3 regions of the Phyllobacterium sp. CCNWLW109 genome follow, and region 1 is predicted to be linked to each of the others. Evidence: predicted binding sites of a transcription regulator. Region 1 holds the regulator's gene; each other region holds the start of a gene.
What was found. Region 1 encodes PhoB, which activates phosphate uptake and scavenging genes when phosphate is short. Its sites were predicted from a motif close to TGTCATNNANCTGTCAT; they were not measured.
Positions count from the first base shown of each region.

Region 1 (7,467 bases):
ATGATTTGCACAGTCGCGATTATCCACGCAATCAACCCACCTCCCTCATGGCGAGCTTCCTGAGCTTGTCGAAGGGCGAACCACGCAGCGCAAACTGTGCAATTAATCCACCCTCTTCAATGCGTTATAGTCTGCCTTGATTGCCCTATTTCGTCGATTTGGGTTCCGCGTCATTGATCTCGATCTTCAGCGTCCCCGCCTTGATCTCGGCTTCCTTGGCTTTTGCGATCGTGATTGATTCCGGGGTTGCAAGCTTTTCATCGACGACGATGCTGCCGCCGCCGGCACCGAGGAATGAATAGATCCCGAAATCAGCCGCTTTGAAGCTGCCCGCCTTCACCTCCGCGATCGCCTTGTCGGCCGTCGGCTCAAAATGCCAAAGCGCGCTGGCAAGAACTGTTCCGGGATAATCCTTGGATGTATCGATCACATTGCCAATGGCCAGAACGCCGCGCTCCTTGGCAGCATCGGACACGCCGAAGCGTTCGGCATACATAATGTCCGCACCGGCATCGATCATCGCGAATGCCGCTTCCTTGGCCTTGGGCGGATCATACCAGGAATTGATAAAGGTCACGAGGAACTTGACGTCAGGATTGGTTTCCTTGGCGCCTTGAATAAAGGCATTCATCAGCCGGTTAACTTCCGGAATTGCATAGCCACCGACAAGCCCGATTATATTGCTTTTGGTCTTGGCGCCAGCAATGAGCCCGGTCAGATAGGCAGGCTCCTGAATGAAATTATCAAAGGTGGCAAAGTTCGGCTCTACCGGCGGTAGCGAAGAACCCATGAGGAATTTGATATCTGGATATTCGGCGGCAACAGCGCGCGAGGGCTTTTCAACGCCAAATGCCTCGCCAACAATCAGATTTGCTCCCTGTTCGGCATATTCGCGCATAACGCGCTCATAATCCGTATTGGAGACATTTTCCGAGTAGGAATAGTCAATATCGCCACGCTCCTTGGCGGCATTTAGCGCCAGATGAATCCGGCTAACCCATTGTTGCTCAATCGGAACCGTGTAGATGCCAACCACTTTGATTTTTTCCTGAGCTGCCGCCGGTCCAAAAGCGGCCATTGTCAAGGCAGCGCCAGCGACGAGCCCGATGAAAGCCCTGCGGCCTAATTGGAAAACAGTTTTCATATCATTCCCCTTATTGTTTATTTTTTGATCACAACCCCATCACCGCTACTTAATAGGCAATGGCAGTTTTTCGCAATGTGAAAGGGAAAATGACAAGAGGATTATCTAGATTCTGCACAGCTCAACTGCGCAAGAGCACCAAAAGAAATTGGCGCCGTGTCGGGCAGGACAGGCGCCATCTCATGCCGGAAGGTCCGGTATATCATGCAGCTCTATTTCGGGCAGCACATTGAACGCTCTGCCGCACCCGGACGATAAAGCCAATTGGGTGGCATTTTCAGAACGTGAAATGCGCGTTCCTGTCTTTGCGGTGCCTGGCTCAGCCTGCCGACGCGCGCCATTAATGTGCGAACCTCATCCGACTTCACGCCATCACTCGCCATCATTTGACGGATGATCGGTTCAGCCAGCAATTCGTTCAGTGTTGGTTCAATCGCTTCCAGCATGATTCTCTCCTCAAATGATGACAGTGCTGGCAATCTGACCGCGCTCAATGTCGCTTGCATGTCGTTATTATGGCAGTTGTAAGAATTGCTTCGGGCGATCTGGAAAATCTCGCCATAAAGTGGAAAACCCCAAAAGCAATCAATGGACGCATGCCCATGCATCATTTGAATTTTGCTGCCAAGCGGCTTAGGGTCAGGGCTTGTCGCTATAACCAAAAGACGCCCGAAACGGCATATTTTCCCGCAGTTCGAATAATTCAAAGACTGTTCCATGCTCCGTAAGTTTACATTGCGTCGTCTCGGCGTCTTCTCCATTTTTCTCGCACCGAGCCGCTTGCGTGCCTTTGCACGAAGTCATGAAGCAGGTCTTGTTCTGGTGGCCGTACTCGTCGGCATTGTTTCAGGTTTCGTCGTGACTGCGATGAGCCGCATCGCCCAATATCTGCACTTGGTGATCTTCAACCTGCAACCCGGTGAACGTCTGTCATCATCAATGTCCGCAAGTCATACGGCGCTCTTTTTCGCTCCAATTGTGGGAGGCGCTATTCTTGGTGTCCTGCTCTTCCTTCTGGCGCTCTACCGTAAAAAGCCGATTGTCGATCCGATTGAGGCGAATGCCCTGCATGGTGGCCGGCTCTCACTCAATGACAGCATCATTGTCACCGTCCAGAATCTGATTTCCAATGGCTTTGGCGCTTCCGTGGGACTGGAGGCAGGTTATACCCAGCTCGCCTCCGGTTTGGCGTCGAAGTTTGGTCTGTCCTTGCGCTTGAGACGTTCGGATATGCGCATCCTCGTTGGTTGCGGCGCTGCCGGCGCTATCGCCGCCGCGTTCAACGCTCCGTTGACTGGCGCATTCTATGCCTTCGAGCTGATCATTGGTTCCTATACTATTTTAAGCCTGACACCCGTTGTTGCCGCCGCACTTGTATCCAATCTTGTCGCGCGGGCACTTGCCGGTGATAATTTCGTTATCGACATTGGCGAGTTCGGCACCGTTGTTCCCGCCGACTATGTCCCGGCGCTTCTCCTCGGCTTGCTTTGTGCCGGTGCTGGTATCGCGCTCATGAAGGGCGTCGCTTTCGTTGAAGAACTCGCCCGCAAAAGCTTCATCCCATTCTGGATGCGACCCGTCCTTGGCGGTGCGGTTGTCGGCGGACTGGCCTTGATTTCACCGCAGGTGCTGTCGGGAGGTCATGGCGCGCTGCATCTCAATCTGGATTACACAGGACCTATTGCCGGCATTATCGGTATTATCCTGCTGAAAGCGCTTGCGTCCGCCATTTCCATCGGTTCGGGTTTTCGCGGGGGCCTGTTCTTCGGCTCACTTTTCCTAGGTGCACTCCTTGGCAAGCTCTTTGCTTTTTCCGCACCCTATGTCTTTGCCCACGCAACCCTGACGCCGGTGACCTATGCGGTTGTCGGCATGAGCGCTCTGGCAGTCTCGGTGATCGGTGGCCCTTTGACGATGACCTTCCTCGCATTGGAAATCACAGGGGACTTTCCGATAACGGTTCTCGTGCTTGCCGCTGTCATTGCGGCATCCATTACAGTCCGGAATACATTCGGCTACTCCTTTGCCACATGGCGCTTTCACTTGCGGGGTGAAAGCATCCGTAGCGCCCACGATGTGGGTTGGATTCGCAATCTGACAGTGGCCAAGCTGATGCGTACAGATGTGCGCACGGCTTCCGACAAGATGAGGATCAGCGAATTCCGTCAGGAGTTTCCGCTCGGCTCAACGCAACGTGTCATCATTGTCAGCGATGAGAATAAGTATGTCGGCATCATAATCGTTGCGGAAGCGCATTCAGGCATCACGGAGACAACCGATGAAGCGCAACCTATTGGCCCATTGATCAAATATCAGGGTGAGTATCTACAACCGCAAATGAATGCGCGACAGGCCGTACGCCTGTTCGACAATGCCGAAGCCGAAGCTTTGGCCGTCGTTAATGACATTGTGGAACTGAAGGTCGTCGGGCTTTTGAGCGAAAGCCACACGCTGCGGCGATACAGTGAAGAGCTCGACCGGCAACGCCGACACGTCTCCGGCGAAATCTGATCGCTCATCATATTCGCAAATTTTAACCCCATTTTAACCACGGTTTGTTGCAATGCGTAACATTGTGTTACTGTAATTGGAATCAAACCGGGGCAATCTCTTGCAATCAGGCACCAAGTCAGTTGGGAAATCATCTCCCGTCAACGGAAACTCCGCATTGGCATCAATGTGCAGCTTCTGGGGACTGCTTAGGGCGTACTGGACCTCCGAGCGCTGGGTTGAAGCCTGGACGCTGACAATCGCCATTGCGCTTTTGACCGCCGCAGCCAGCAAGGCCAGCGTCTGGATGGCGATGGCGTCGGGCGAGTTGATCAACTCGCTGGTCGATATACACGACCCTTTTGTCGTTAATCCGCTCAATGTGATCCTCGCAAATGCCGGTATTCTCGTTGCAATTGTTGCAGTCAAGGAAATTGGCTTCATCGGTGTCCGTCATCTCCTTTCGACAACCTTGCATCGTAAATGGCGCGGCTGGCTCAATGGCCGCTTCGGTGAGGCGCTGCTTGATGAACAGCACACACATTATCATTTGCAGCAGGGAAGTTCGGCGGAGCAGACTCCCGACAATATCGACCAGCGCATTCAGGAATCCATCAAGGGAATGACCGGCGGCGCCATTGGGCTGGCCATGGGCGTGCTGGGCGTCACAATGTCCATTCTTTTCGTGGGCCAGAAACTCATTGAACTTTCAACGCCAATACCCGGCCTTGATTTTCTTGGAGATTATGGCAGTGCCACGCTGGCCTTTACGGCCATTGCGCTCTACGTGCCGGTCAGCACATGGATTGCCATGCGTATTGGCCGCGCTCTTGAAAAACTCACCCTCGCCATGCAGCAATCCGAAGGCAGTTACAGAAGTGAGCTGACCACATTGTTGCGCCGCAGCTTTCAGGTTGCCGCTGCCAATGGCGAGACTGTTCAAAAGTCGTTAAATGACAAGCTCTACAGAAGCGTCGACAATAATTGGGGGCGTTTCAATGTGTTCGATGCCTGCTATATGTCGTTCACCTCGATCTACAATTTCTTTTCCGCCCGTATTGTCGCCTATATACCCGGTCTTCTGCCCTATATGGGTAATACGATCAGCTTCAAGAACTATATTACCGGTTCCGAGCTTGTTGGTTCGATGATCAATGAATGCTCCTGGTTTATCCATGTCATGCCCGCAATTGCCAATTTGAAGGCAAATGCACGGCGCGTTACCGAATTGGCCCAAGCGGTCGAGCGTGTCAGCCAGCCCTCGGAATATTATCGGTCCACCGGTGTCAGTGAGTTCAAATTTGCAACACAGCATGAAGCCTTTGGCGTCTCGGTGCGGGGACTTGAATTGATGCACCGCGACAGCGAGGCCAAAGCTTTTCTCACGCTTGGAAATATGCGGTTGCGCAAGGGCCAATGGGCTTACATCAAGGGTGATTCCGGTAGTGGAAAAACCTGTTTGCTCAAAGCAATGAACGGGCTTTGGGGCTATGGCCGTGGTGAAATCTTTTACCCGAAAGATGCGGCAACAATGTATGCGGCGCAGGAGGTCAAACTTCCCGGCGTGTCGCTGAAACAGCTCGTATGCCTCCCAATGGATGAAAGCCGTTTTGGCGATTCCTCCGTTGCGGCCGCCCTGCACCGCGCCGGCATGGGCGACTTTATTGAAAACCTTGGTGAAGAATGCCGCGATGGCACGTCTTGGGACCAGCTCCTATCGGGTGGCCAGAAGCAGAAACTGGTGCTTGCGCGCATATTGCTGCACAAGCCTGCGGTTTTGTTTCTTGATGAAGCAACCGGCGCGCTGGACCCGGACTCCAAGATCGCCTTCCATCAGGCCATCAAGGATCATTGTGCCGGAACCACCGTTATCAGCGTGATGCATGAGATCGAAGCGCCACGCTCGGTTTCCGGCGAAAACTTCTATACGCATATTTTGGAGATCAATGGCGGCACAGCTATCCAACGGCCACTTCTGGAGACATTGGTCGAGCCAGATCCGCTACCAACAACAAACTTCCCGCTGATTGCCGCCGAATAGCCCTTTTCGGAACACGGCGCTTTTTGTCCGGTAGAAGCAGTTCTGTTTAAATGAGACTACCGGTCATTTGCGCAAGCCATCTCTAGCGCAAATTGGCTCATATAACGCCGATTCTGTTCCCGACCGAGACATAAAGAAAAACGCTCTTTAATCCTATCCGAAGGAATAGCCTGCACCGCGCACGGTCCGGATCGGATCAAGCGATCTGCCAATATTGATTGCCTTACGCAAACGGCCAACATGCACGTCAACCGTGCGGTCATCGACGTAAATATCCGCGCCCCATACATTGTCCAAGAGCTGTCCGCGCGAGAACACCCGGCCCGGAGACTGCATCAGGAATTCCAGCAGGCGAAATTCTGTCGGTCCGAGCTTGAGTTCACGCTCTTTGCGGAAAACCCTGTGCTGTTCGCGGTCAAGTTTCAGATCTCCAAAGCTCAACACATGCGACAAGAGACTTGGATTGACCCGGCGTAGCATGGACTTGATGCGTGCCAGCAATTCCGGTGTCGAGAACGGCTTGACCATGTAATCATCCGCACCGGTTGAAAGACCGCGAACACGCTCGCTTTCTTCACCGCGCGCGGTCAACATGATGATCGGCAGGATTTCTGTCTCGCGCCGAGCACGCAGGCGGCGGCAAAGTTCAATACCGGAAAGGCCTGGAAGCATCCAATCGAGGATCAGCAGATCCGGCACCTTTTCGCGCAAGGCGATTTCGGCTTCGTCACCACGGCTGATGGTTTCGACAATATAGCCTTCTGCCTCCAGATTATAACGCAGGAGAACACTGAGGGCATCTTCGTCTTCAACGACTGTGATTCTGGGAGCTATAGGCATGGTCTGCTTCCGGCAATTATGGCGTTACTGGCTCGTCAAGAATAACGGTATGCGACTGATCTTCCTTCGGGCGTTCCGCCGGAAGCTGTGTTCCCGTTACAATGTAATAGACCGTCTCGGCGATATTGGTGGCATGGTCACCGATGCGCTCAATATTCTTGGCGCAGAACAAAAGATGCGTGCAAGCGGATATATTGCGCGGATCTTCCATCATATAGGTCAGGAGTTCGCGGAACAGCGACGTGTAAAGCGCATCAATCTCATCATCGCGTTCACGGACGATATTGACCTGTGCCACCGAGCGTGTCGCATAAGCGTCGAGAACATCCTTAAGTTGTGTCAATGCCAGTTCTGCGATGGTCTGCAGGCCGCGATAGACAGAGAGCGTCTGGCGCGTATCGTTGACGGCTACGACACGCTTGGCAATGTTCTTGCCAAGATCGCCGATACGCTCAAGATCGGATGAAATGCGGATCGTGCCGATTACTTCGCGCAAGTCGATCGCCATTGGCTGGCGCTTGCCGATGATGGTGATCGCCTTTTCGTCAATCTCGCGCTGACCGGCGTCGAGGATAAGGTCGTCAGAGATCACGCGCTGGGCAAGCGCATTGTCCGAATTGACCATGGCCGACACAGCCTGTTCGACCATGCGCTCCGCATGTCCGCCCATCTCTGCAATCTTGTGCGTCAGAAACTTCAGTTCATCGTCATAAGAGCGGACGGTGTGTTGTGCTGTATCAGTCATTGTCTAACCCTCTTCCCGTGAGATCAACCGAAACGTCCGGTAATGTAGTCCTGCGTGCGCTTTTCGGTAGGGCTGGTAAACATCATTTCAGTGTCACCGACTTCAACAATATTTCCAAGATGGAACATTGCCGTGCGTTGCGACACGCGTGCCGCTTGCTGCATTGAGTGCGTGACGATGACGATCGTATAGTTCTGGCGCAATTCG
Region 1 covers NZ_JBBCBK010000003.1:764,919-772,385, reverse strand. Annotated here, with positions in the region: gene V9K92_RS14310 (BMP family protein) at 146-1,144, opposite strand; gene V9K92_RS14305 (hypothetical protein) at 1,357-1,590, opposite strand; gene V9K92_RS14300 (chloride channel protein) at 1,862-3,655, shown strand; gene V9K92_RS14295 (ABC transporter ATP-binding protein/permease) at 3,822-5,675, shown strand; gene phoB (phosphate regulon transcriptional regulator PhoB) at 5,829-6,515, opposite strand; gene phoU (phosphate signaling complex protein PhoU) at 6,532-7,260, opposite strand; gene pstB (phosphate ABC transporter ATP-binding protein PstB) at 7,284-7,467, opposite strand, start outside.

Region 2 (7,467 bases), on a different contig from region 1:
CGGATCACCTGACCGCGGCGACGGCGCTTCAGGGCGCTTTCGAACAGGCGAACCAGATCTTCCGCCTCTTCCTCGACTTCAATATCGCTGTCACGGATGATGCGGAACGTGCCGGCACCCTTGACCTCATAGCCAGGGAAAAGCCGCCCGGTGAAAAGGCTGATCGCATCTTCAAGAGATAAGAAGCGGTAGCGACCGCTATCATCCGGTATCTGGATAAAGCGCTTGAGCGCCTGCGGCAGGCGCAGGAGCGCCGTCATTGGGCGGTTATCCGTGCTGCGGTTCAGCAGCATGGCAATGGTGAAGCCGAGATTCGGGATAAATGGAAAAGGATGCGCCGGATCAATGGCCAAGGGTGTTAGCACAGGATAGATGGTTTCGAGAAAATGATCCTCCAGCCATTCCTGCTCAGCTTTGGTCAAACGATCAGGCCGAACAATCTCGATGTTCTCCCTGATCAATTCCTCGCGCAAGGCACTCAGACGCAGCTGCTGGGCGGCTTGAAGTTTGCCGACTTCCTCGAGAACGAATTCCAGCTGTTCCTGCGGCGTGCGTCCATCATCACTGCGACTGGAGACGTTTTCGCGCACCTGCCCGGCCAGACCGGCAATGCGCACCATGAAGAACTCATCCAGATTGGCAGCCGAAATAGACAGAAAGCGCAGGCGCTCAAGCAAGGGCTGATGGGTATTTTGCGCTTCTTCAAGCACGCGGCGATTAAATTGCAGCCAGGAGAATTCGCGGTTGACGAAGCGATCAACGCTGGTGTGCAGATCCGGCAGAGAGACATTCTCAACAGGCTGCGGAATGGTGGGCGATTGGTCGTTCATCAATATTCTCCAGCTAAAAAAATTTCCCGCAAAATGCGGACTTAAGAGCGCACCATAGACAAGTCTTTTGACAGTTTGATAGCAATCGTCTTGAAATCGTAATCAGGATGATACAAACCGAAGCGAAAGAGAAGTCAAATGCCAAACATGCGTATTTGACAAGACGATTCAGGAGCGAAAAATGGCTGGCCACAGCATCCCTCATTTCCAGAACAGCGCAGGACATGCGACCATTGCCATCGGCGTGAAGGAATTCATGTGCGTGGGTGCCAACCCGCCTTTCGACCATCCGCATGTGTTTCTCGATCTGGGCGATGACAATGAAAAAGTTTGCCCCTATTGCTCCACGCTTTACCGCTATGACGCTTCGCTGCATGCCGATGAGACCGTCCCAGCAGGTTGCACCTATGTGGACAGGGCCGCTTGAACGCATCGCTCATCGATTTAAAGACCGAACGAAACAGGCGCGATCCCAATCCTGACCAGATTATTATCGCCGGCGCTGGCATTGCCGGATTGACGCTGGCGCTTGCCTTGAGTGCCAAAGGTTTTTCAGTTCAGATATTTGAGAAAAGCGCGACGCTGGCCGAAGCCGGTGCCGGAGTGCAGCTTTCCCCCAATGCCACGCGGATATTGCAGCAGCTCGGTGTTCTCGAGCAATTGACGCCATCCTCGGTTGAACCGCAGGCAATTTGTCTTGCAGATGGTTCGAGCGGCAAAATGTTGCTTTCGCTTGATGTTGGTCATGTGGCCCGCACGAGATGGGGCTCACCCTATATTGTCTGCCACCGGGCCGATCTGCAAAATGCCTTGCTGGAACAGGCACGAAGCCAGCCCAATATAGCTATCCAGCTGCAATCAGCGGTGACACAGTACAAGCCTGACGCAGATGGCATTATCGTTCGCGTTCAATATCACGATCGTATCGAGGAACATCGCGGGGCTTTGCTCGTAGGTGCCGACGGCGTCTGGTCGAATATGCGCACTGCCATGTCCGACATGGAGCGCGCGCGCTATACATCGACGATTGCCTGGCGTTCGACCATCGCCGCTGACCAGTTGCCAAAGAGCTTCACATCCCTGCTGCCTCAGGGCATCAATGTTGTTGCCTGGGTTGGTTCAAACGCTCATCTGGTCGCCTACCCGATACGTTCCGGTGAAATGTTCAATTTCATTGCTGTTGCCCCGGATCGCCAAGGCGGACGGCGATGGGAGGCTGGGGCTGTGCCGGAAACGCCAAGCCAAAATTTTATCCGGGAATTCAATCTTTGGCATCCCGGTATTCGCGACATCATGCTGGCGGGAAGACCTTGGACTTCATGGCCATTGTTTGAGCAGCGTAAATGCCGTTACCGAATAAAGGATCGCCTGGTGCTGATCGGGGATGCTGCCCACGCGATGACGCCATATGCAGCGCAGGGAGCGGCCATGGCTATCGAGGATGCATGGGCGCTGGCATCTGCCTTGGGGGAAAATATCGCAGCATGGCCATCGGCTTTAGACGCGTTTGACAAGACCCGCAGCAAACGTATCAAAGCAGTGGTGCGGCGCGGAGCGATGAACCAGCTCGCCTATCATGCCAAAGGGCCAATCGCCATGGCGCGCAATATGATTATGCGCAAACGCCCTGCCGAAAAGTTTATCGAAGGGCTGGATTGGCTCTATGGATATGATGGCCAGATTTGAATGCAAAAACCCTCGCCGAAGCGAGGGTCATGAGCGCCCAAAAGGGCTTGCAGGCCAAATATAAGAAAAATGGATTGCAGTATCAAACAGGCGGCCATAAGGCCGCCGTTTGGTAACATTGCAGAAAACTATCTCAATGAAGAATCTGGCTGAGGAATAGCTTCGTGCGTTCGTGCTGCGGATTATCAAAGAACTCGGCAGGGGCGTTCTGTTCAACGATCTGGCCCTGATCCATGAAGATAACGCGATTTGCAACCTGGCGCGCAAAGCCCATTTCGTGGGTTACGCAAACCATGGTCATGCCTTCTTCAGCAAGCTGCACCATTGTGTCGAGCACTTCCTTGATCATTTCCGGATCAAGGGCCGACGTCGGCTCATCAAACAGCATGATGCGTGGATTCATGCAGAGCGAACGGGCAATGGCTACGCGTTGCTGCTGACCACCGGAAAGCTGACCCGGATATTTATTGGCCTGTTCGGGGATTTTGACGCGCTCAAGAAAGTGCATCGCAATTTCGTCCGCCTTCTTCTTCGGCATCTTGCGTACCCAGATTGGGGCCAGCGTGCAGTTTTCCAGGATAGTCAAATGTGGGAATAGATTGAAATGCTGGAACACCATGCCGACTTCGCGCCGAACTTCGTCGATCTTTTTCAGATCGTTGGTAAGTTCGATACCGTCAACGAGAATCTTGCCGCTCTGGTGCTCTTCCAAACGGTTGATGCAGCGGATCATGGTCGACTTACCTGAACCGGACGGACCAGCAATGACGATGCGCTCGCCGCGCATCACCTTGAGATTGATGTCCTTCAGAACATGAAAATCCCCGTACCATTTGTTCATATTGATGATCTCAACGGCAACGTCTGTCGTGGAGACTTGCAGGAGCGAATGGTCGACGTGGATTTCTTCCGGGTCGATAATGTTTTCAGTTGTCATATACGTATGCTCCTAACGTTTGTGGCCAGTGTCGAGACGATTTTCCATGAAGATGGAATAGCGCGACATGCCGAAGCAGAAAATCCAGAAGACGAAACCGGCAAAAACCAGACCGGACATGGGGGTTTGCGGCGATGACCAATTTGTATCGTTGAAGTGCTGACGCACCGTCCCGAGCAAATCGAACATGCTGATGATCGAAACAAGCGATGTATCCTTGAACAGACCGATAAAGGTGTTGACGATACCTGGGATTACCAGTTTCAACGCCTGTGGCAGAATGATGAGGCCAGTTTTCTGCCAGTAACCGAGTCCAAGCGAATCCGCACCTTCATACTGCCCTTTCGGGATGGCTTGCAGACCACCACGCACCACCTCCGCCATATAGGCCGAAGCGAACAGCGCAACACCGATCAGCGCCCGCAGGAACTTATCGAACGAAACGCCCGGCGGCAGGAACAATGGCAGCATATAGCTGGCCATGAACAGGACCGTCACCAGCGGAATACCACGCACCATTTCGATAAAAATGACGCACAGCATCTTGATGACCGGCATTTTCGAGCGCCGTCCAAGTGCCAGTGCTATGCCAAGCGGCAGCGAGACGGAAATACCAACGAAGGAAATAACCAGCGTAACCAGCAGACCACCCCAAACGGAGGTTTCGACATAGGGAAGGCCGAACCAGCCACCGACCAGCAGGAAGAATGCGACGATCGGGAATACGAAAAAGAAGACGATCGCATTCAGTACCTTGTAGGGCGCTTTTGGAATCAGAAGTGGAATCAGGAGGGCAACGAACATGATGCCCACAAGATTGACTCGCCAACGTTGGTCAATGGGGTAAGGACCATACATGAACTGGCCGAATTTGGCGTTCACGAAGGCCCAGCATGCGCCGGACCAGCCATCTGGCTGCAAACCGCCTTGTGCCACGGTCGCACATACCGACCTGTTCGGCCCGACCCACGCAGCTTGAATAAATAGCCAGTTGATCAGTGGCGGTAAAAACCATGCCAGAACGAGAAGTGCCAAGACGGTCAGAACAGCATCGACCGGCGTTGCAAGCAAATTAACCCGCACCCATCGCACAATGCCGCGTTCACCCAAGGGCGGAGTTTGACCCTGCAGCATTTCCTGACGAACGAAACTAATATTGGTGTCTGTCATGATCAGCGCTCCACCAGTGCCATTTTGGCGTTGTACCAATTCATGAACAGCGACGTCAGAATACTGAGGCTCAAGTAAACGATCATGAAAATAACGACCACTTCAAGCGAGCGGCCCGTCTGGTTCAGGATCGTTCCCCCGACGGCAAAGAGATCCGGATAACCGGCTGCAATCGCGAGTGAGGAGTTCTTGGTCAGATTCAGATATTGGCTGGCCAGCGGCGGCGTGATGATGCGCATTGCCTGTGGCACAACAACAAGCCGTGTTGTCGTGCCTGCACGTAAGCCTAGAGCATGGGCAGCTTCACTCTGTCCCTTGCCAACACCACGAATGCCGGCCCGGACGATCTCGGCGATAAAGGCCGCCGTATAGAACGACAGAGCCAGATAGAGCGAGATAAACTCAGGTCCGACCTGCGAGCCACCTTTCAAATTGAAGGCGCCAAGGATTGGATAGTCCAACGTCATGGGAAAGCCTTTGACGGCCAGCGCCAACAACGGCAGACCGACAATGAGGGCAATCGCTGTCAGACCAACCGGAAACGGCTGACCTGTTGCCATCTGACGCTTATGGGCCCAGCGTCGAACCAGCAAAGTCGCCACGACAGCTATCAGGAAAGCGACACCCGCCAGCCAGGCACCCTCACCCATAATCAATGACGGAACATAAAATCCGCGATTGTTCAGATATGTCCCAAAAGGCAGAGCTATACTTTGGCGTGCCTGGGGTAACACAGCAAGCACACCAGAATACCAGAAGAAAATAACCAGAAGCGGCGGAACATTGCGGAAAAGCTCCACATAAACCGTACAAATCTTGCGGATAAGCCAGTTATGCGAAAGCCGGCCAATACCGATAATGAAGCCGATAATGGTTGCAGTGATAATACCCGCAATCGCCACAGTCAGCGTATTCAGAATACCGACCAGAAGCGCCTTGGCAAAAGTGGAATCACTGGAATAGGAGACATACGGACTGCTGCTGATATCAAAACCAGCGCGGCCATCGAGAAAGCCGAAACCCGTAGCGAGCCGCGCGCGCTGAAGATTGGCGATGGTGTTGTTAACGATCCAGTACCCCAGCACAACGATGATAAGCAGTGCTAAAGCCTGAAAAAGATAACCACGGAATTTTGGGTCGTTTAAAAGCGAAACTTTGCCGCTATCTGTGCCAGGCGAAATATCCTGCGATGCCATTGGCCCCTCATTTCTGCTAAGTTCTTGTTCTTATTATTTTTATTATTATAGTAAATTGAGAGGAGGCCAGCGCCCCCTCTCCGATTTCATCATTAGCTATATGCGATTAGCGAATTGGCATCGCGTATTGCAAGCCACCCTTGGTCCACTGAGCATTGATGCCGCGAGCAATCTTGAGCGGGCTACCGGATCCGAGATTCTTTTCGAAAATCTCGCCGTAATTGCCAACTGCCTTGACGATGTTGATAACCCAATCATTGGTCAAACCGAGGTCTGTACCGAGCTTGGTATTGGCTTCCTGACCAAGGATACGCTTGACTTCAGGGTTTTCGCCATTCTTCAACTCTTCGACATTGGCCTGGGTGATGCCGAATTCTTCAGCAGTCAACAGGGCGTAATGAGTCCAGCGAATGATATCGGCCCATTGTGGATCGCCCTGACGGACAACCGGTCCAAGTGGCTCCTTGGAAATGATTTCCGGCAGAACAACATGGTCATCTGGAGCAGTCAGCGCCAAACGATAGGCATAAAGACCGGACTGGTCGGTCGTATAGGCATCGCAACGACCCGAATCGTAAGCCGCGTTAACCTCTTCAACCTTTTCGAACACAACAGGATTGTATTCCATCTTGTTGGTACGGAAGTAATCAGCAAGGTTAAGCTCGGTCGTTGTGCCGGCCTGAACGCATACCGATGCGCCCGATAGCTGAAGCGCGGAGTTGATTCCCGAAAGCTTCTTCGCATTGATCATGAAGCCCTGGCCGTCATAATAATTGACGCCCGGGAAATCAAAACCCTGTGTATCGCGGCTGAGTGTCCATGTGGTGTTGCGAATCAACACGTCGATTTCGCCGGACTGCAGAGCAGGAAGACGATCCTTTGCAGACAAGGGCGTATATTTAACCTTGCTTGCATCGCCAAACACAGCAGCAGCAACAGCCTTACAATAGTCAACGTCAAAACCAGACCATTCGCCCTTGTCATTCGGCGCTGCAAAGCCAGGAAGACCTGTGTTAACGCCGCACTGCAAGAAGCCCTTCTTCTTTACATCTTCAAGCACAGTTGCTGAAGCGACGTTGGCAAGAAGGACCAACGCCGAAGCCGCCAGTACGCCCTTCAAAACAAGATTTTTCATAATTAATTTGCCCTTTGGTTGTTGTAGTCGTTCCCAGAGAGGTAAGTTTACATCGGTTTATTTACCCCAGCCCCGAAAAGGGCCCCAATGCCTCTCCCATTCACCTATCTATCGAAGGGCATTCTGAGGGTTTGGTCAAGGGAGAATATTTGCTCAATTTTGAAGCAAGAACGTCAAAATTGCTGCACGCGAAGCGAAAAACCGCTGATTTTCTACTCAGTTTTTCTTTTTTCGATGAAAACGGGCGCAAAATTTTCAAATTCGCGGCCAAAGCCGGAAATTCGGACTCAGTAGATCAGCACTGCATATTGCAAGCTCTCATTGGACCGCAAAGCACTCATGCCACGATGTATTTCCATGATGTTGTATGGAATCACTACTGCCGCAAAGTATTCACGAGCCTATAACCGGGAAAAACCGGCCCCGTTCACAACGAAAAATGACGTGGCGGCGAGCAAGAAATCTTGCCAGTGTTATCGCGACGAGGAAGCCAATACTATAGCCCGCCACGGT
Region 2 covers NZ_JBBCBK010000002.1:807,923-815,389, reverse strand. Annotated here, with positions in the region: gene V9K92_RS09265 (RNA degradosome polyphosphate kinase) at 1-830, opposite strand, end outside; gene V9K92_RS09260 (zinc-finger domain-containing protein) at 1,012-1,257, shown strand; gene V9K92_RS09255 (FAD-dependent monooxygenase) at 1,254-2,516, shown strand; gene V9K92_RS09250 (amino acid ABC transporter ATP-binding protein) at 2,650-3,453, opposite strand; gene V9K92_RS09245 (amino acid ABC transporter permease) at 3,466-4,623, opposite strand; gene V9K92_RS09240 (amino acid ABC transporter permease) at 4,626-5,819, opposite strand; gene V9K92_RS09235 (amino acid ABC transporter substrate-binding protein) at 5,926-6,954, opposite strand; gene V9K92_RS09230 (phosphatase PAP2 family protein) at 7,348-7,467, opposite strand, start outside.
Region 2: the regulator PhoB is predicted to act here: its motif matches at 917-933, upstream of V9K92_RS09265 (RNA degradosome polyphosphate kinase).

Region 3 (7,467 bases), 260 kb from region 1:
ACTTCCGCGTTGTTCCGCCCGGCACGGGCATTTGCCATCAGGTCAACCTCGAATATCTGGCACAAGGCGTCTGGACCAAGGAAGAAGACGGCGTGACTGTCGCTTATCCTGATACCTGCGTTGGTACGGACTCGCACACCACCATGGTCAATGGTCTTGGCGTTCTTGGCTGGGGCGTTGGCGGCATCGAAGCCGAGGCTTCCATGCTCGGTCAGCCAGTTTCCATGCTTCTTCCGGAAGTCATCGGCTTCCGCCTGACCGGCAAGGTCAAGGAAGGCGTTACGGCAACCGATCTGGTTCTTACCGTTGTTCAGATGCTGCGCAAGAAGGGTGTTGTCGGCAAGTTCGTCGAGTTCTTCGGCCCTGGTCTTGATTCGATGACATTGGCTGACCGCGCCACCATCGGCAATATGGGTCCGGAATATGGCGCAACATGCGGCTTCTTCCCGATCGACAATGAAACCATCAACTATATGCATATGTCTGGCCGTGACGAAGATCGTCTGGCGTTGGTTGAAGCCTATTCAAAGGCTCAGGGCATGTGGCGTGAAGCGGGCTCTGCTGATCCGGTCTTCACCGATACGCTGGAACTGGATCTCGGCACGGTTGTGCCTTCCATGGCTGGCCCCAAGCGTCCTGAAGGCCGTATCGCGCTGGAAGGAATTGCTTCCGGCTTCCGCGAATCATTGCAGAAGGAATACAAGAAGACTGAACAACTCGATGCGCGTTATCAGGTCGAGGGCGAGAATTATGATCTGGGCCATGGCGACGTTGCCATTGCCGCCATCACGTCCTGCACCAATACGTCAAATCCAAGTGTTCTGATTGCCGCTGGCCTCCTCGCCCGCAACGCAGTTGCCAAGGGTTTGAAATCCAAGCCTTGGGTCAAGACTTCGCTCGCCCCCGGCTCGCAGGTCGTTGCCGCCTATCTGGAAAGCGCAGGTCTGCAGGTTGAACTCGACAAGCTTGGCTTCAATCTTGTCGGCTTCGGTTGCACCACATGCATCGGCAACTCCGGTCCATTGCCTGCGCCGATCTCCAAGACCATCAATGATAAGGGTCTGATTGCTGCTGCTGTTCTTTCCGGCAACCGCAATTTCGAAGGCCGTGTATCGCCAGACGTCCAGGCTAACTACCTTGCCTCACCGCCTCTAGTCGTTGCCTACGCTTTGGCCGGAACGGTTACCAAGGATCTGACAACCGAGCCGCTCGGCGAAGATCAGAATGGCAATCCTGTCTTCCTCAAGGATATCTGGCCTTCCAGCCATGAAATCCAGGAATTCATCACCAAGAACGTTACCCGCAAGCTCTTTTCGGCAAAATATGCGGATGTGTTCAAGGGCGATGAAAATTGGCAGAACGTTAAAGTGCCAGCCGGTCAGACCTATGCATGGGATGACAATTCCACCTATGTGCAGAACCCGCCTTACTTTGTCGGCATGGGTAAAACCCCGGGCATTGTCAACGACATCAAGGGTGCGCGCATTCTTGGCCTGTTCGGCGACAAGATCACGACCGACCATATTTCTCCGGCCGGTTCCATCAAGGCCGCCTCACCTGCCGGGCAGTATCTGACCGATCATGGCGTGGCTCCGCTGGACTTCAACCAGTACGGCACGCGTCGTGGCAACCATGAAGTGATGATGCGCGGTACTTTTGCCAATATCCGCATCCGCAATCACATGCTGGGTGAGAATGGCCGCGAAGGTGGTTACACCATCCATTATCCAACCAAGGAAGAAATGCCGATCTATGATGCGGCAATGGAATATCGCCGCGAGAATGTGCCGCTGGTGATTTTCGCTGGCGTGGAATATGGCAATGGCTCATCACGTGACTGGGCGGCAAAGGGAACAAATCTGCTCGGTGTTCGCGCGGTTATTTCTCAGTCTTTCGAGCGTATCCACCGTTCGAACCTTGTCGGCATGGGCATTGTCCCATTCGTTCTTGAAGAAGGTACAAGCTGGCAGTCACTGGGTCTGAAGGGTGATGAAATTGTCTCCATCGAGGGGCTTGCCACGATCCAGCCCCGCCAGAAAACATTTGCGACAGTGACATTCGCTGATGGTCAAGTGAAGCAGGTTCCTCTGATCTGCCGCATCGATACTATCGATGAACTGGAGTATCTGAAGAATGGCGGCATCCTGCAATATGTTCTGCGCGATCTGGCTGCCTGATTCGACATCATATAATTGATTTTGAAGGGCCGCCGGGCGATCGGCGGCCCTTCATCGTTGAATGGTACAGTATTCGTGATCGAATTCACCTCAAAGTGACTTCCCCTTGAATGAACGGACTCCTATCAATCTTCTGGCAACCAATCTGACAGATAAGATTTATAAATTTCACGAAGAAAGCCCCGCAATCTTGCTTACGCGCACCACTTCAAAACTCTTGGCGATCGGCCTGCCCGTTTTGGCAGCGATTGCTTATGTGGTTCCGGTCTGCGCAGAAGATGCGGGAACCAAGCCGGAAGGCGTCGTCGAGCTTTATACGTCGCAAGGTTGCGGTTCATGTCCCCCTGCCGATGCTATTCTCAAAGAACTGGCGGGGGAAGGAAAGGTTGTGGCGCTGGCTTTCCATGTCGACTACTGGGACTATCGGGGCTGGACCGACAATCTTGCTTTGCCCGAAAACACCGAACGCCAGAACGAATATCGCAAAGCCTTGAGTCTCAATGGCGTTTATACGCCGCAGGTCATCGTCAATGGACGCGAGCATATGAATGGGCAGGACGAAACGAAGATTCGCCGCCGCATTGCCGATATGCGCAATACACCCATGGGGCTGACAGTGTCGGTTTCCATTGAGAAAGCTGCAAAAAACCGGCTTCTTATTGATATAGGCTCAGGATCGGTTACGGCTAATCCTGTCCGTGTCGTCCTTGCATATTTCAATCGCGAGAGCATCGTCTCTATCCCCGGCGGCGAAAATACCGGACGTATGGTGAGTTATGCCAATAGCGTTCGTGCCATGGAAACCGTGGGCATGTGGGATGGCAATGCTCAAAAGATCGAGATCCCAATGAGTGAGCTTGCCAGCAAGAAGGCCTCAGGTTGCGCGGTGCTGTTGCAAGAGATGCTTGGCGACGGCAAGCCCGGGCCAATCATCGGTGCGTCAATCATGGCGTCCAAGTAGCTGAAACAAAAACAGGCCGGATAAATCCGGCCTGAGCTATTGGGGCATGTTGCCAAATATACTGAGATTATTGATCTGATCTGAACAATCCGCTTGGGCGGGGGGCTTGGGTAATCGAACTGCCCTGATCAAACCATCTCTGGCAACACAGCTGGATGTTCGGTTTGAATTTCGGCGGCAATGCGTAAGGAAGATGGCGAGAATGTGTCGCATCATCACCATTGGCTTCACCCCGTATTGGTTCGTGAGGTGCGGAAACGAAGGCACTGTTTTCACAAAATTTGCGCAGCAAGAAAATTGCAAGCTTGTAAAATTGTCCAGATGGGGTCACCTTATTGTCATCCAGGTGTCACACGACAAATTCAAAGGCGGTTGATTGATGGAAAGCAATGCAGGTGGCGACGATTCGCAGCGCCAGGCGAAACTCATCCCCCTCGTTCGAAATAATGATTTGCCGATTACCTTCGACCGGCGCGAACTCAATCAAATTTTGCGGGTTTATGGGTTTATGGTGTCCGCTGGCGAATGGCGGGATTATGCCATTGACCATCTTTCCGACAGGGCAATCTTTTCGGTTTTCCGGCGCACCAGCGAAGTCCCGATGTTCCGCATTGAAAAGAACCCGAAACTGTCACGCAAACAGGGTGCCTATAGCGTTATCGCCGCAGGCGGCCTTATTCTTAAACGCGGGCACGAACTCGACAGGGTCTTGCGCATTTTTGACAAGACGCTGAGCATCGTACGCAGCTAGAGCAGGCCCGCTCGATAGTGCATGCCAAATCTGCCAAGCGCGATCTTTGAAACATTGCTCACGCATGGCTTTATCTTTGAAGCGCATCAGCCCGATATTATCTGGAAAGCTTGCTGATTTTTAGAAATGGCCAGCCGGGCGGTGTTAAGCTCCGCAATAAAGCGCCACCATAACAGAATGCTTGTACTGCCAAAGCCAAGGCACAACCCGAACCAGATGCCATAGCTGCCCCATCCGAACCCGTATGCGCACAACACCATCGCGGGAATGCCGATAAGCCAGTAGCCCACAAGTGTATTGAACAGGGCCACCTTCGTTTTTCCAAGCCCACGTAGCAAGCCGACACAGATATTCTGTGAGCCTTTGAAGAATTGGTGCGCAATGGCGAACCATAATAATGTGGCTGCCGCCCCGAACAGGGATGGATCGGCCCGGCCACCGAGAAATGGAAGCAAAACTATTTCAGGCAGGAACACATAGACAAGGCCGATAATTGCCATTGCACTGAAGCTGATCGCGAATGTTCGTCGTGCAATAGCGCTGACCTGATCTGCCTGCCCCTTGCTGACCGTCCTGCTCACAAGAATTGATGAACCTTGCGAGAGGCCAATATTAAGCTGGTAAACAATATAGGCAAGTTGATTGACGATATTGGAAGCCGCCAATGCTAATGGCCCGAAGGTTCCCATGAAGACCGTTGCTATCGAAGTGATGGCTGCTTCCGAACCATATGTCAGCGTGATCGGCAGGCCCATCCGGGTAATCATCGCCAATGTTGCCGGGCGTGCCCGCCATCCGTCGAGCGCAAGCAGAGGCCTGAGCGCATCATCACGCCGGACGGTTCTCAGATAGACCAGAAATGTCCATGCCTGAACCAGGGTGGTGGCAAGGCCAATTCCAGCCAATCCAAGCGGAGGTATCCCGAGCCAACCATAGATGAAGATCAGGTTCAGGCCAGCATTGACGGCTATGGATATTATCGTAACGGTCAATAAGGAACCGGCGCGGCGCATGCCGACCGCGAACTGCCGCAACACGTTTAGCCACAGCATTGGCAGCAAGCCCGGGGCCAAGGTCAGCATGATCGGCTTGGCCAAAGTTGCCACCGCAGTCGCTTGGCCAAGGAAAGTCAGGATTTGGCTGAAAATCACCAATATGACGCCGGCAATCGTCGCCGCAATTGTTGCAATCAATATTGAGGCACACAGCAGGTCGCGTATTTCGTCAGTCGCGACGTCGTCAATTGCAGATGTTCCGGTACGTTTCTCGCTGCGTCCGACCGAAGCAGCAATGAGATTGCCAACCCCCGTCACCATACCAACGCACATGGTACGCAGCTGGTTATAAAGCAGCAGCGAAAGGCCCCCGGCTGCAACGGCCTGAACACTGATGAAACCCATCATCAGCAGATCGGTGCTTGTCAGGGCAACCTGGGCAAACTGGATACCTGCAATGGGCGCAGCCAAATCCAGAATTTCTTTATACTGTCTGAAATTTATCGGCATCGCTTTAGGCCCACAACGTCGTCGGAGGCACTGATGCCAACCTTATCGATTCAATATAGGCGTCAAAAAGCTGGTCAAGGCGACGATGCGCCGGTTTGTCCAGAAGCTGCCGCTCGTTAAGCCAATCATCATTGAAAACGCTGTCGAGATATTTTTCTCCGGCATCACAAACCAGGACGACCATAATGCTCTTTGGCTCCACGAGCGCCAAACGTTTGAGAGCAACGTGGATGGCAGCGCCTGCAGTGCCGCCAACGAGAAGGCCGGTTCTGCGCGCCACCACACGTGCCGCCGTGAATGCATCAATATCGTTTACTGTAAGGCCCTCATCGATCAGTTCGTGCTCGACATTGGGTCCAACCGTAAAACCGGCCGGCGCTCCGGCCCCGGTCTGCCAGTATTTGCCCGGGGCTCCGCCTAAAATAATCGATCCGGCAGGCTCCACGCCAATGCTTGTCACATGAGAACCGAGACGATGCAGTTCTTTGACCGTTCCACACAGTGTTCCCCCTGTTCCCACCGCGCCAACCAGATAGTCGATATCTGTTCCAACATCCCGAAGCAGTTCCATGGCTAGCCCGGTATAGCCTTCATTATTGCTCGGATTGTAGTGCTGATCCGGCCAGAAAGCGCCGGTAGCCTTTACAATCTCGCCAGCTACACGGCGTCTGGCAACCGTGCTCGGACCCTCGGTATTGCTTTCCACGAATACAAGCTCGGCGCCCATCGCTTGCATGACCCGCAGTTTGTCGCGCGAGGCATGATTATCCACAACGGCCGTAAATTTATAACCACGCTCAAGAGCGATCAATGCAAGCCCGGTTCCTGTATTGCCCGAGGTTGGTTCAACAATATGTCATCCTGGTTTGAGCTTGCCATCGCGCTCGGCCGCAAGAATCATCTCCCGGGCCATCCGCACTTTACATGAGCCGGTTGGATTAAACTGTTCCAATTTCAGCAGCAGCCGGCTGCCCGAACCGGTGCGCGACAGCTCCAATAATGGTGTGTCGCCAATCAGCTCGGAAGATTTGGTTTTAATACGTTCAAAGGAAGGATTGCTATACACATTCATCGGTCAATCCTCCACGTAAAACGCTCATTGTCCTCGGTCACGACGATCTTGGGGGGCAAGGCAAGTTGGTGAAACTCGCTTTCATTTTTATCCATCTGATAGCCGGCAGTATTGGGATAGATGATGTGGTCGCCATAACGAGGTGGCGCAGGGAAATTGATTTTCCGCCACGTCAGGACGTCATATTCCATACAACTCGATCCACCGATCGCCGCGCTGACGGGGTTCTGTGGCCGAGCCTCTCCGTGTTGAACAAGAAATGGTGCGGGCAGAAACTCACTGTTCTTCCATTGCTCGGACAAGCTCATGCTGATCCCTGCAACCGTAACGATCCCGTGTTTGTCGTTCTGTTTATGTCCTTGCACCGGAAAGACGGTCATCCCCGCCCCATCCAGCAGAGCTCTTCCAGGTTCCAGATAGAGCTGAATTTGCGCATCAGCGAGGCGCGAAGCCAAAGTGCCAGTCGTGGCGGGTGATTGGAGTACGGCATCCAGCATCGCGGCGCCGGTTGGCGACTGGTAGTATGGATAAAAGTGGTTAAAGGTCTTCCCGGCGTGAAACTGTGACGGGTCCATTGCTTCAAGAAAGGAATGCCAGTCCTGCTCATCGATATAATGACAGGCAAAGCCGCCGCCAATTGAGATAGCGGCACTGGGAAACCCTTGCTTGCGCGCTTCAAGGCAGCGATCAATGAGCGCCAATGCCAATTCAGCACGCGGAGCGACCGCATAGCCGTCAAGGTGGAAAGAATAGCCATTCATGATGACGTATTCACGGGATTCGGCGCAACGCTTCAGCGCAGTATCCAGGTCTGCCTGGTTCAGCCCAAAACGACTATTGGGCGCATGGGGAGGCAGCACCCGCAGCAAAATCTGCAATGGAACAGAATACTTGGCAATGCTGATTGCCCGCTCCAGTTCGTCCAAGGCGTCAATGGCGACGGTTGCTTTATGGCGGCAAGACAGCCAGAGCAGGTCATTGCTTTTTGCTGCTCCCGTAAC
Region 3 covers NZ_JBBCBK010000003.1:507,630-515,096, reverse strand. Annotated here, with positions in the region: gene acnA (aconitate hydratase AcnA) at 1-2,177, shown strand, start outside; gene V9K92_RS13000 (DUF1223 domain-containing protein) at 2,284-3,138, shown strand; gene V9K92_RS12995 (DUF2794 domain-containing protein) at 3,518-3,889, shown strand; gene V9K92_RS12990 (MATE family efflux transporter) at 3,976-5,355, opposite strand; partial or broken gene V9K92_RS12985 (PLP-dependent cysteine synthase family protein) at 5,399-6,466, opposite strand; gene V9K92_RS12980 (Y4yA family PLP-dependent enzyme) at 6,463-7,467, opposite strand, start outside.
Region 3: the regulator PhoB is predicted to act here: its motif matches at 3,475-3,491, upstream of V9K92_RS12995 (DUF2794 domain-containing protein).